DNA from 3 places in the Streptomyces sp. AN091965 genome. Region 3 is predicted to be linked to each of the others. Evidence: predicted binding sites of a transcription regulator. Region 3 holds the regulator's gene; each other region holds the start of a gene.
The links. Region 3 encodes HrcA, which represses chaperone genes, less so after heat shock. Its sites were predicted from a motif close to TTNGCACTCNGNNNNNCNGAGTGCNAA; they were not measured.
Positions count from the first base shown of each region.

Region 1 (4,014 bases), 2.2 Mb from region 3:
CCACCGCCCGCTGCCGCAGCCGCGCCTGGGCGAGCGCCGCCGAGACCAGATCGGCGGGGTGGTCGCGGCGCAGCCGGGTCGCGACCGCGAGCTCCGCGGCCGGTTCGACATCCCGTACGGCGTCGAGGAGGGCGGTGCCCTCGGCGGTGAGGAGCGCGGCGAAGGCCGTCGTGGAGGGCTGCGGATCGTGCGGAGCGTTCACGGGCCCATTGTGGGCCAGTCGGTGGAAGGTGCGCGTCCGGCGGCGGTGTCGAGCCCTCGGCAGGGCTCTGAACTGCGAGGATCCGGCGCCATGCGACTAGTACGACAAAATGGAGAATCGGTAGGAAAGGTGAGAGGTCGGGCGCTGCTCGTCCTCGCCGCGCTCGGCGTCGGCGCGGTCGCCTCCGGCTGCTCGGCGGACCCGGACACCGGTGCGGGCCGCGAGCGCGGGGCCCCCGCCGCCCACGGCCAGCAGCCGCGCCTCGCCCCGCCCGCCCAGGCCCTGCGCGAGTACGCCCAGCGGCTGCGCGCGAGCCAGGCCGCGCGGGCCGCCGCCGCGAAGCGCTGGGGACTCGCCGAGGTCCCGCTCACGGCGCCCGCGGCGCCCGCCGCCAAGGCGCGCCCCGCCACCCGCAAGGGCTTCGAGGTCCAGGGGCAGGCGGAGCTGCCGCCGGTGTTCACCACGGTGCCCACCAAGGACAAGGTCGTCTTCCTGACCGTCGACGACGGCGCCGAGAAGGATCCGGCCTTCCTGCGGATGATGAGCGACCTGAAGATCCCGTACACCGCGTTCCTCAGCGACTACCTCGTCAAGGAGGACTACGGCTACTTCAAGCGGATGCGGGACCACGGCGTCGCGCTGAACAACCACACCCTCAACCACCGCTATCTGCCCGGCCTTTCGTACGAGGCCCAGCGGCAGGAGATCTGCGGCATGCAGGACGTCATCGAGCGGCGCTACGGCAAGCGCCCCGAGCTCTTCCGGCCGCCGTACGGCAACTACAACCGCGACACCCTGCGCGCCGCCAAGTCCTGTGGCGTCAAGGCGGTGCCGCTGTGGGCTTCCGAGGGCTTCGCCGACCACATGGAGTGGCGCGAATGGGACAAGGACCTGCACCCCGGCGACATCATCCTCACGCACTTCCGGGGCCGCGAGGACTGGAAGGGCACGATGCCCGACATGGTCCGCACGGTCCTGAAGACGGTCACCGACAGGGGGTACGCGGTGGCTCGCCTGGAGGACTACCTGTGAGGCGCACCGCCACCGCGGCGACCCTCCTGCTCCCCCTCCTGCTGACGGCCTGCGCCCCGTCGGTGGACCCGATCGAACGCCTGGGCAGGAAAGCGGCCGAACGGATGTCGCCCGGCTGTGGGCAGTCGTTCCGCACGGCGAACCCTCCCGGCGCCGGGCAGCCGCTGACAGGGCCCCAGGCGGAGAGGCCCCCCTCCGGGCGAAGCCCCAGCGCCCCCGCGCCCCGCGCGGAACCCACCCGCCCCGCGAAACGTTGCCCGAAGGAGCCCCCGCGCTAGCTCCTCGGCCACCCCTCGCAGAGGGGAAACCTGCCAAGCCGGGGGCAGCCAATTGGCACTCCGCTTGACCGAGTGCTAATCGCCGTCCTAGTCTCGGGCCTGGCACTCCCACCTGGAGAGTGCCAGAAGCGACGGGCAGGTCCGGCACCCGCGACGACGGATCGACCTGGTCGCCACCTCTAGATCAGTTAACCCCGCGAGATCTCCGAAGGGGGAGGTCGGATCGTGACGACCGCCAGCTCCAAGGTTGCCATCAAGCCGCTTGAGGACCGCATCGTGGTCCAGCCGCTCGACGCCGAGCAGACCACGGCCTCTGGCCTGGTTATTCCGGACACCGCGAAGGAGAAGCCCCAGGAGGGCGCCGTCCTCGCCGTGGGCCCGGGCCGCTTCGAGAACGGCGAGCGCCTGCCGCTCGACGTGAAGGTCGGCGACGTCGTGCTCTACAGCAAGTACGGCGGCACCGAGGTGAAGTACAACGGCGACGAGTACCTGGTGCTCTCCGCCCGCGACGTGCTCGCGATCATCGAGAAGTGATCGAGCGCTAGTCGCCTGCTTCACCCAGCAGATTTGTTTCGCGCTGCGCCCCTGGTCACCCCGCTGATTGCCGGGCGGCGAGGGGCGCAGTTCGTTCACCCGAGTTTTCCGAGAGGGCTGAATCGCTCCCATGGCGAAGATCCTGAAGTTCGACGAGGACGCCCGTCGCGCCCTTGAGCGCGGCGTCAACAAGCTTGCCGACACGGTCAAGGTGACGATCGGCCCCCGCGGCCGCAACGTCGTCATCGACAAGAAGTTCGGCGCCCCGACCATCACCAACGACGGCGTCACCATCGCCCGTGAGGTCGAGGTCGAGGACCCGTACGAGAACCTCGGCGCCCAGCTGGTGAAGGAGGTGGCGACCAAGACCAACGACATCGCTGGTGACGGCACCACCACCGCCACCGTGCTCGCCCAGGCCCTGGTCAAGGAAGGCCTGCGCAACGTCGCCGCCGGTGCCTCCCCGGCCGCCCTGAAGAAGGGCATCGACGCCGCCGTCAAGGCCGTCTCCGACGAGCTGCTCGCCACCGCGCGGCCGATCGACGACAAGTCCGACATCGCCGCCGTGGCCGGGCTCTCCGCCCAGGACCAGCAGGTCGGCGAGCTCATCGCCGAGGCGATGGACAAGGTCGGCAAGGACGGTGTCATCACCGTCGAGGAGTCCAACACCTTCGGCCTGGAGCTGGACTTCACCGAGGGCATGGCCTTCGACAAGGGCTACCTGTCGCCGTACTTCGTGACGGACCAGGAGCGCATGGAGGCCGTCCTCGAGGACCCCTACATCCTCATCCACCAGGGCAAGATCGCCTCCATCCAGGACCTGCTCCCGCTCCTGGAGAAGGTCATCCAGGCCGGCTCCTCGAAGCCGCTCCTGATCATCGCCGAGGACGTCGAGGGCGAGGCCCTCTCGACCCTCGTCGTGAACAAGATCCGCGGCACCTTCAACGCCGTCGCGGTGAAGGCCCCCGGCTTCGGCGACCGCCGCAAGGCGATGCTCGGCGACATGGCCACCCTCACCGGCGGCACCGTCATCGCCGAAGAGGTCGGCCTCAAGCTCGACCAGGTCGGTCTCGACGTGCTCGGCTCCGCCCGCCGCGTGACGATCACCAAGGACGACACCACCATCGTCGACGGCGGCGGCAACGCTGCCGACGTCGAGGGCCGCGTCGCCCAGATCAAGGCCGAGATCGAGACCACCGACTCCGACTGGGACCGCGAGAAGCTCCAGGAGCGCCTCGCGAAGCTGGCCGGCGGCGTGTGCGTGATCAAGGTCGGCGCCGCCACCGAGGTGGAGCTGAAGGAGAAGAAGCACCGTCTGGAGGACGCCATCTCCGCGACCCGCGCCGCGGTCGAGGAGGGCATCGTCTCCGGTGGTGGCTCCGCGCTCGTCCACGCCGCCAAGGTGCTCGAGGGCGGCCTCGGCAAGGAGGGCGACGAGGCCACCGGTGTCGCCGTCGTCCGTGGCGCCGTCGTCGAGCCGCTGCGCTGGATCGCCGAGAACGCCGGCCTCGAGGGCTACGTCATCACCACCAAGGTGGCGGAGCTGGAGAAGGGCCAGGGCTTCAACGCCGCGACCGGCGAGTACGTCGACCTGGTCAAGGCCGGCGTCATCGACCCCGTGAAGGTCACGCGCTCCGCCCTGGAGAACGCCGCCTCCATCGCCTCCCTGCTGCTCACGACCGAGACCCTGGTCGTCGAGAAGCCGGCCGAGGAAGAGGCCGACGCCGGTCACGGCCACGGCCACGGTCACTCTCACTGAGCGTGACCTGAGTCGAGCGGTCGACTCGGGCTGACGAAGGCCCGGTATCCCGTCGCGGGATACCGGGCCTTCGCGCTTTCCGCCTGTTCGTGCGGCTCCGCACCTGCTGGGGGTGCGCCGTCCTGTCGGCCGCGGGGGTCGGTGGCCGGTCGCGCCCACGCGGCGGAGCCGCAACGTATACAGCCCCGCGTCCCTTCGGGGGCGCCTTC
Region 1 is NZ_JALDMY010000001.1:5,825,275-5,829,288, forward strand. Features, by position in the region: gene MQV74_RS24880 (class I SAM-dependent methyltransferase) at 1-202, opposite strand, end outside; gene MQV74_RS24885 (polysaccharide deacetylase family protein) at 293-1,234, shown strand; gene groES (co-chaperone GroES) at 1,738-2,046, shown strand; gene groL (chaperonin GroEL) at 2,177-3,805, shown strand; gene MQV74_RS24900 (SDR family NAD(P)-dependent oxidoreductase) at 4,014-4,014, opposite strand, start outside.
Region 1: the regulator HrcA is predicted to act here: its motif matches at 1,565-1,591, upstream of groES (co-chaperone GroES).

Region 2 (4,014 bases), 1.0 Mb from region 3:
AAGGCCGGCGTTCACGGAGATCTGCTTCAGCGGGGCCTCAAGAGCCAGCTTGACGGCGGCGGCACCGGTGGCCTCGTCGCCCTCGAGCTCCAGCTTCTCGAACACCGAGGAGGCCTGCAGCAGGGCCACGCCACCACCGGCGACGATGCCCTCCTCGACGGCCGCCTTCGCGTTGCGAACGGCATCCTCGATGCGGTGCTTGCGCTCCTTGAGCTCGACCTCGGTCGCGGCACCGGCCTTGATGACGGCCACGCCGCCCGCGAGCTTCGCCAGGCGCTCCTGGAGCTTCTCGCGGTCGTAGTCCGAGTCGCTGTTCTCGATCTCGGCGCGGATCTGGTTCACCCGGCCCTGGACGGCCTCGGAGTCACCGGCACCGTCGACGATCGTGGTCTCGTCCTTGGTGATGACGACCTTGCGGGCGCGGCCGAGCAGGTCGAGACCGGCGTTCTCCAGCTTGAGGCCGACCTCCTCGGAGATGACCGTGCCGCCCGTGAGGATGGCGATGTCACCGAGCATGGCCTTGCGGCGGTCGCCGAAGCCCGGGGCCTTGACGGCGACGGACTTGAAGGTGCCACGGATCTTGTTGACGACCAGCGTGGACAGGGCCTCGCCCTCGACGTCCTCGGCGATGATCAGCAGCGGCTTGCCCGACTGCATGACCTTCTCCAGGAGCGGAAGGAGGTCCTTCACGTTGGAGATCTTGGAGTTGACGATGAGGATGTACGGGTCCTCGAGCGCCGCCTCCATGCGCTCCATGTCGGTCGCGAAGTACGCCGAGATGTAGCCCTTGTCGAAGCGCATGCCCTCGGTGAGCTCAAGCTCAAGCCCGAAGGTCTGCGACTCCTCGACGGTGATGACGCCTTCCTTGCCGACCTTGTCCATGGCCTCGGCGATGAGCTCGCCGATCTGGGTGTCGGCGGCGGAGATGGAGGCCGTGGAGGCGATCTGCTCCTTGGTCTCGACCTCCTTGGCCTGGTCGAGCAGGGCGCCCGAGACGGCCTCGACGGCCTTCTCGATGCCGCGCTTCAGGGCCATGGGGTTGGCACCCGCGGCCACGTTGCGCAGGCCCTCGCGGACCAGCGCCTGGGCCAGGACGGTCGCGGTCGTCGTGCCGTCACCGGCGACGTCGTCCGTCTTCTTCGCGACCTCCTTGACCAGCTCGGCGCCGATCTTCTCGTACGGGTCCTCGAGCTCGATCTCCTTGGCGATGGACACACCATCGTTGGTGATCGTGGGGGCGCCCCACTTCTTCTCGAGGACGACGTTGCGACCCTTGGGGCCCAGGGTCACCTTGACGGCGTCGGCGAGCTGGTTCATGCCGCGCTCGAGGCCGCGCCGTGCCTCCTCGTCGAACGCGATGATCTTGGCCATGTGAAGTGGTCCTCCCGGACAGGGGTGGAAAAACTCGGACCGCGCCGGCGCCCGCGACGGACGGTCTGCCTGCCTTGTGGTTCCTTGCCCCACCCGGCCTGCGGACCTCACCCACCCGGTCCTTCTGTCACTCTCACTCGTAGAGTGCTAACGCCAATGATTAGCACTCGCCCCCTCCGAGTGCAAGGTCGCCCCCACACACTGGGGTCCGGCTTCCCTGCTTCCCCTGCCGCCCGGTCCCCCCGGAACCTGCGCCTCCCGAAGCCCGAGCGCCGGCCCGCCGCCGGCCCCCGGCTGCGGGCCGCCACCGCTCCGCGACGCTCCCCCGGGTGCGGGCCGCCACCCACGACGCCACCGCTCCGCGGCGGGTGTCTCCCACCCGCCCACCCATGACCAGCCAGCTTCACGGCGCAAGCCGGGGGCGCGCTCCCCCGCCCCCTTCCGAAGCACGAGCCCTGGCCCGCCGCTGCCGCCTGCCCGTCCCCCGGCTGCGGGCTGCCACCCACGACGCCGCCGCTCCGCGGCGGATGCCTCCCACCCGCCCACCCATGACCAGCCAGCTTCACGGCGCAAGCCGGGGGCGCGCTCCCCTGCCCGCGCGGTGCACTGCCGAGCAAACGGGCGGGTGGGTGGGAAACATCCGGCGCGTCAGCGCCGGTGCCGTGGACGACGCCCCGCGCCCGAGAGCCGACGCAAGGCGAACACCCCGCCCCCACAGGAAACCGCCTGGCCATGGGCGGGCGGGCGGCGCAGAGGGCGACAAGCCGCGCCCAAGAGACGGCGGCAAGGCGCACGGCTCACCCGCGCCGTGAAGCCACCTGGCCATGGGCGGGCGGGGGCCACCCGCCGCGTCAGCGGCGGCACAGAAGACAGACGGCAAGGCGCACGGCCCACCCGCGCCGTGAAGCCGCCTGGCCATGGGTGGGCGGGCGGGAAGCATCCCGCCGCGTCAGCGGCGGCGCAGGAGGGACGGGCGGCCAGACATACGGCGGGGCGGCGGGAGGGCGACGGCCCGTGGCCGAGGGGCGGTCGGCGCGCCGGGGCCCGGGCGGGGCAGGCCCCGGGCAGGGCAGGGCGGGGCAGGGGCAGGGGCAGGGCGGGGCAGGGGCAGGGGCAGGGCGGGGCAGGGCCCGGGCGGGGCAGGGCAGGGCCCGGGTGGGGCGGGGCCCAACAGAGGAGGGCCCGCCTCCCGAACCGGGAGGCGGGCCCACGCGTCGCTGGTGGCCGATCGCGTCAAGCCGCTCAAACAGCGAGCTTGACCATGTCCGCCTGCGGACCCTTCTGGCCCTGCGAGATCTCGAACTCGACTCGCTGACCTTCTTCCAGGGTGCGGTAGCCGTCCATCTGAATCGCGCTGTAGTGGACGAATACATCCGCACCACCGTCGACCGCGATGAAGCCGTATCCCTTCTCCGCGTTGAACCACTTGACGGTGCCCTGAGCCATGCCTAACTCCCCTATTACTGGCCCTTGCGCAGGACCGCACTTCACGGACCCGGGTCAGACCTCACCCCCCATGGGTTGGGGGATGTGCGCCGGAACGCGTCGACCGCGGCTGAATGTATCTGTCCAACTGCCGTCTGCAACAGGTCAATCGGACGAGAATTCTGGGCACGGCCGATCGCCGATATGCGGATAATTCACCGGCGTTCAGGGCAAGTCGGGCCAGACAAAAGCCACGTTCGGCTCAAATAGGCAGGACACTTTGGCTGCTTCTTGTCGGCTCCGCGGCCGACTTCACCGAGGCGACTCATGCCGCCCGAGATCAAAAGCGAAGCTCCATTCCCAACTGTACCGCGCTCAACCATGCAGAATTGCCCCCTCCGCTTCTCTCGCGGAGGGGGCAATCGAGGTAACTCTGCGTGGGAACAAGAGCCGTTGTATACGAAACGGCTCCGCGGCGGTTCCGGAACGCCGGAACGGCTCAGCCGCCGGCGACCGCCGGAATGATCGAGACGCCCGCGCCGTCGGGCGTCGCGGTCTGGAGGCCCTGCTCGAAACGCACGTCGTCGTCATTGACGTACACGTTCACGAAGCGGCGCAGCTTGCCCTGGTCGTCCAGGACGCGGGCGCCGATCCCGGCGTGGTTCCTCTCCAGGTCGGTGATGACCTCGGCGAGGGTGGCGCCCTCGGCGCTCACCTCGGCCTGCCCGCCGGTGTACGTACGAAGGATGGTCGGGATGCGAACGTTGACGCTCATACTCTTCACCTCGGTAGTTCAGACAGGGCGCCCCGTTCAGGAGCGCCCCGCTCAAGGGCGCCCCCGAAGGGGCGCGGGGCCATGTCAATATGCGGCTCCGCCGCGCGGGCGCGACCAGCCACGACGGATCCGCTGAAGGCATTCAGCCCGCGAGCCCCGCGGCGCGGAACGCGTCCAGGCTGGGCCGGATCGTCGCGGTCGCCTGAGACGTCGCGGCCACCGCGTCGAGGGTCTTCAGGCCGTCACCGGTGTTGAGGACGACCGTGGTGAGGGAGGTGTCGAGGAGCCCTTCCTCGATCAGCTTGCGCGTGACCCCGACGGTCACGCCACCCGCGGTCTCCGCGAAGATGCCCTCCGTACGGGCGAGGAGCTTGATCGCGTCGACGACCTGCTCGTCGGTCACGTCCTCCACCGCGCCGCCCGTGCGCCGGGCGATGTCGAGC
Region 2 is NZ_JALDMY010000001.1:4,638,515-4,642,528, forward strand. Features, by position in the region: gene groL (chaperonin GroEL) at 1-1,371, opposite strand, end outside; gene MQV74_RS19450 (cold-shock protein) at 2,614-2,817, opposite strand; gene MQV74_RS19455 (MoaD/ThiS family protein) at 3,296-3,571, opposite strand; gene thrC (threonine synthase) at 3,714-4,014, opposite strand, start outside.
Region 2: the regulator HrcA is predicted to act here: its motif matches at 1,496-1,522, upstream of groL (chaperonin GroEL).

Region 3 (4,014 bases):
GGGACTCCTTGGAGCCGGGCACGAGGTGGTCCACGAGGACTCCGAGGCGCGCGTCGGGGCCCGGCGCGAACTCCTCGACGATCGCCGGGAGGTCGTCGACGCCCTCCAGGTACTCGACGACGACGCCCTCGATGCGCAGGTCGTCGCCCCACACCTTCTCGACGAGCTCCGCGTCGTGGCGCCCCTCCACATAGATGCGCCCGGCGCGTGCCACCCGTGCCCGCGCCCCGGGAACGGCGATCGAGCCGGACGCGGTGCGCGCGGGCCGCGCTGCCGCTGCCGCCGCCTTCGGGCGGACGAGCGTGACGGCCCTGCCCTCCAGGAGGAAGCCGCGCGGCACCATCGGGAACACCCGGTGCTTGCCGAAGCGGTCCTCAAGGGTCACCGTCGGGCCCTCGGCGGTCTTCTCGCAGCGGATCACCGCGCCGCAGAAGCCGGTCCTGACCTCCTCCACCACCAGGTCGACGTCGGCGGGGACTTCGGGGACGGGGGCCGACCTCTTCCACGGCGGGGTGAGGTCCGGGTTGTAGCTGCGCATTCGACAGACGTTATGACATCGCGTGACATCCCGTCACGGGGACGTGCCCGCGTCGCTCACCGCACCCCGAACCGCGCCGCCAGCTCATCGCGTTGGGCCCGTACGAAGGCCGCGTCGACGACCGCCCCGTGCCCGGGCACGTACCGCGCGTCCGGGCCGCCCAGGCCGAGCAGCCGGTCGAGCGCGGCGGGCCACCGCCCCGGGACCGCGTCGACACCGGCCTGGGGTTCGCCCGACTCCTCCACGAGGTCGCCGCAGAAGACGACCTCGGGCTCTCCGGGCGCGCCGCCGGGCACCAGGACCGCCAGGTCGTGGCCGGTGTGGCCGGGGCCGACGTTCGCGAGGAGCACCTGGACGCCGCCCAGGTCGAGGGTGCGCTCCCCGCTCACCAGGTGGTGCGGGAGCACCAGGACGTCGGTGGCCTCGGCGGCGGCGCGGGCGTCCAGGCCGTGGGTGACGGCGTCCGTGCGCAGGCCCTCGCGGTCGGCGTCGAGCACCGCGTCGACGCCGACCGCGCCGAACACCTCGACCCCGGCGAACGCCGCGGCGCCGAGCACGTGGTCGAAGTGCGGGTGCGTCAGCGCGAGATGGGTCACACGGCGGCCGCCGCCGAGCAGCCGCTGGGCCTCGGCGCGCAGCAGCGCGCCCTCCCGCAGGCTGGATCCGGCCTCGATCATCAGGGCGGCCCCGTCGCCCACGACCAGCCCGACCGTGCAGTCCCAGACGGGCAGCCGGCGCCGTCCCACCCGTGCGGTGAGCCGCTCCCAGCCCGCCTCCTGCCAGTCAGGGGCCGGTGTCACGCTTACGTCCATACGGTGACGCTAGCGCCACCCCCGGCGCCCGGCAGCCGGTGCCCCCGTGCCGTCGGCGCCGCGGCGCGGGGCGCGAGCGGGCCGGTGGCACGGGCCACACGTGGGCATGACTAAAGGAGTCGGCCCTTGCCGGGGCTGTACCCGGCGGCCGTACACTGACTCGATGAAGGTTGGCACTCGCGCGTGGTGAGTGCCAGGGTGGGGCCGCCGCGGGGGCCACGGACGAGGGACGACAGGTGGAGGTGTGCGCGATGCTCAGTGAACGCAGGCTTGAGGTGCTGCGCGCCATCGTCCACGACTACGTGGGCACCCAGGAGCCGGTCGGCTCCAAGGCGCTCACCGAGCGTCATCACCTGGGCGTCTCTCCGGCCACGGTCCGTAACGACATGGCGGCGCTGGAGGAGGAGGGGTTCATCGCCCAGCCGCACACCAGCGCCGGGCGCATCCCCACCGACAAGGGCTACCGGCTGTTCGTGGACAAGCTGGCGGGCGTCAAGCCGCTGAGCTCCCCCGAGCGCCGCGCGATCCAGCACTTCCTGGACGGCGCCGTCGACCTGGACGACGTCGTGGGCCGTACGGTGCGGCTGCTCGCGCAGCTGACCCGGCAGGTCGCCGTGGTGCAGTACCCGTCCCTGACGCGGTCGACGGTGCGCCACGTGGAACTGCTCTCGCTCGCCCCGGCCCGGCTCATGCTCGTCCTGATCACGGACACGGGGCGGGTCGAGCAGCGCCTGATCGACTGTCCGGCGCCGTTCGGCGAAACGTCACTCGCGGACCTGCGGGCGCGGCTCAACAGCCGGGTCGCGGGCCGCCGGTTCTCGGACGTGCCGCAGCTCGTCCAGGACCTGTCCGAGTCCTTCGACAAGGAGGACCAGGCCACGGTGGCGACGGTCCTGTCCACCCTCCTCGAAACCCTGGTCGAGGAGAACGAGGAGCGGATGATGATCGGCGGCACCGCCAATCTCACCCGCTTCGGACATGACTTCCCTCTCACGATCCGGCCGGTCCTCGAGGCCCTGGAGGAACAGGTCGTCCTCCTCAAGTTGCTTGGTGAGGCTACGGATTCGGGCATGACCGTGAAGATCGGTCACGAGAACGCCCACGAGGGACTCAGCTCCACGTCCGTGGTCTCCGTCGGCTACGGTTCGGGAGGCGAGGCAGTGGCCAAGCTAGGCGTGGTCGGACCGACCCGCATGGACTATCCGGGAACGATGGGAGCAGTACGCGCAGTGGCACGTTACGTCGGACAGATCCTGGCGGAGTCGTAAGTGGCCACGGACTACTACGCCGTGCTCGGCGTGCGCCGCGACGCGTCCCAGGACGAGATCAAGAAGGCTTTCCGGCGGCTCGCGCGCGAGCTGCACCCGGACGTCAATCCCGATCCCAAGACGCAAGAGCGCTTCAAAGAGATCAACGCCGCCTACGAGGTCCTCTCGGACCCGCAGAAGAAGCAGGTCTACGACCTCGGTGGTGACCCGCTGTCCCAGTCGGGCGGCGCGGGCGCGGGCGGTTTCGGAGCCGGTGGCTTCGGCAACTTCTCGGACATCATGGACGCGTTCTTCGGTACGGCGTCGCAGCGCGGGCCGCGCTCGCGCACCCGCCGCGGCCAGGACGCCATGATCCGGCTGGAGATCGACCTCGACGAGGCGGCCTTCGGCACGACCAAGGACATCCAGGTCGACACGGCCGTCGTCTGCACGACGTGCTCCGGCGAGGGCGCCGCGCCCGGCACCTCCGCGCAGACCTGTGACATGTGCCGCGGCCGTGGCGAGGTGTCCCAGGTCACGCGGTCCTTCCTCGGCCAGGTCATGACCTCGAGGCCCTGCCCCCAGTGCCAGGGCTTCGGCACCGTGGTGCCCACGCCGTGCCCCGAGTGCGCGGGCGACGGCCGGGTCCGCTCGCGGCGCACCCTCACGGTCAAGATCCCCGCGGGTGTCGACAACGGCACCCGGATCCAGCTCGCGGGCGAGGGCGAGGTCGGCCCCGGCGGCGGCCCGGCGGGCGACCTCTATGTGGAGATCCACGAGCTGCCCCACGCCGTCTTCCAGCGGCGCGGCGACGATCTGCACTGCACCGTCACCATTCCGATGACGGCGGCGTCGCTCGGTACGAAGGTGCCGCTGGAGACGCTCGACGGTGTCGAGGAGGTCGACATCCGGCCCGGCACGCAGTCCGGGCAGTCGATCCCGCTGCACGGGCGCGGCGTCACGCATCTGCGGGGCGGCGGCCGCGGCGACCTGATCGTGCACGTGGAGGTGCTCACCCCCACGAAGCTCGACGCCGAGCAGGAGCGGCTGCTGCGGGAGCTGGCGAAGCTGCGGGGCGAGGAGCGGCCCACGGGTCAGTTCCAGCCGGGGCAGCAGGGGCTGTTCTCCCGCCTGAAGGATGCCTTTAACGGGCGTTAGCGCTTGAACGGTGGGCCCCGGGCGGACGACGAGCCGCAGCGCTCCGCGCCGGGGCCGCACCGGCGAAGCTGGGAGCCACGGGTGGGTGGGGGAAATCCCGCCGCGGTAGCGGCGGGGACGTACCCCGCACGAGGCGCCCCCGCCAGACGTGGCACGATGCCGGTATGGTCTCCCCTCTCCACGCTCTCTGTCGTCATCCGATCGTGCAGGCCCCGATGGCGGGCGGGGGCTCGACCCCGCAGCTCGCGGCGGCCGTGTC
Region 3 is NZ_JALDMY010000001.1:3,625,661-3,629,674, reverse strand. Features, by position in the region: gene MQV74_RS15165 (DUF3097 domain-containing protein) at 1-538, opposite strand, end outside; gene MQV74_RS15160 (MBL fold metallo-hydrolase) at 595-1,350, opposite strand; gene hrcA (heat-inducible transcriptional repressor HrcA) at 1,602-2,618, shown strand; gene dnaJ (molecular chaperone DnaJ) at 2,619-3,755, shown strand; gene MQV74_RS15145 (nitronate monooxygenase) at 3,920-4,014, shown strand, end outside.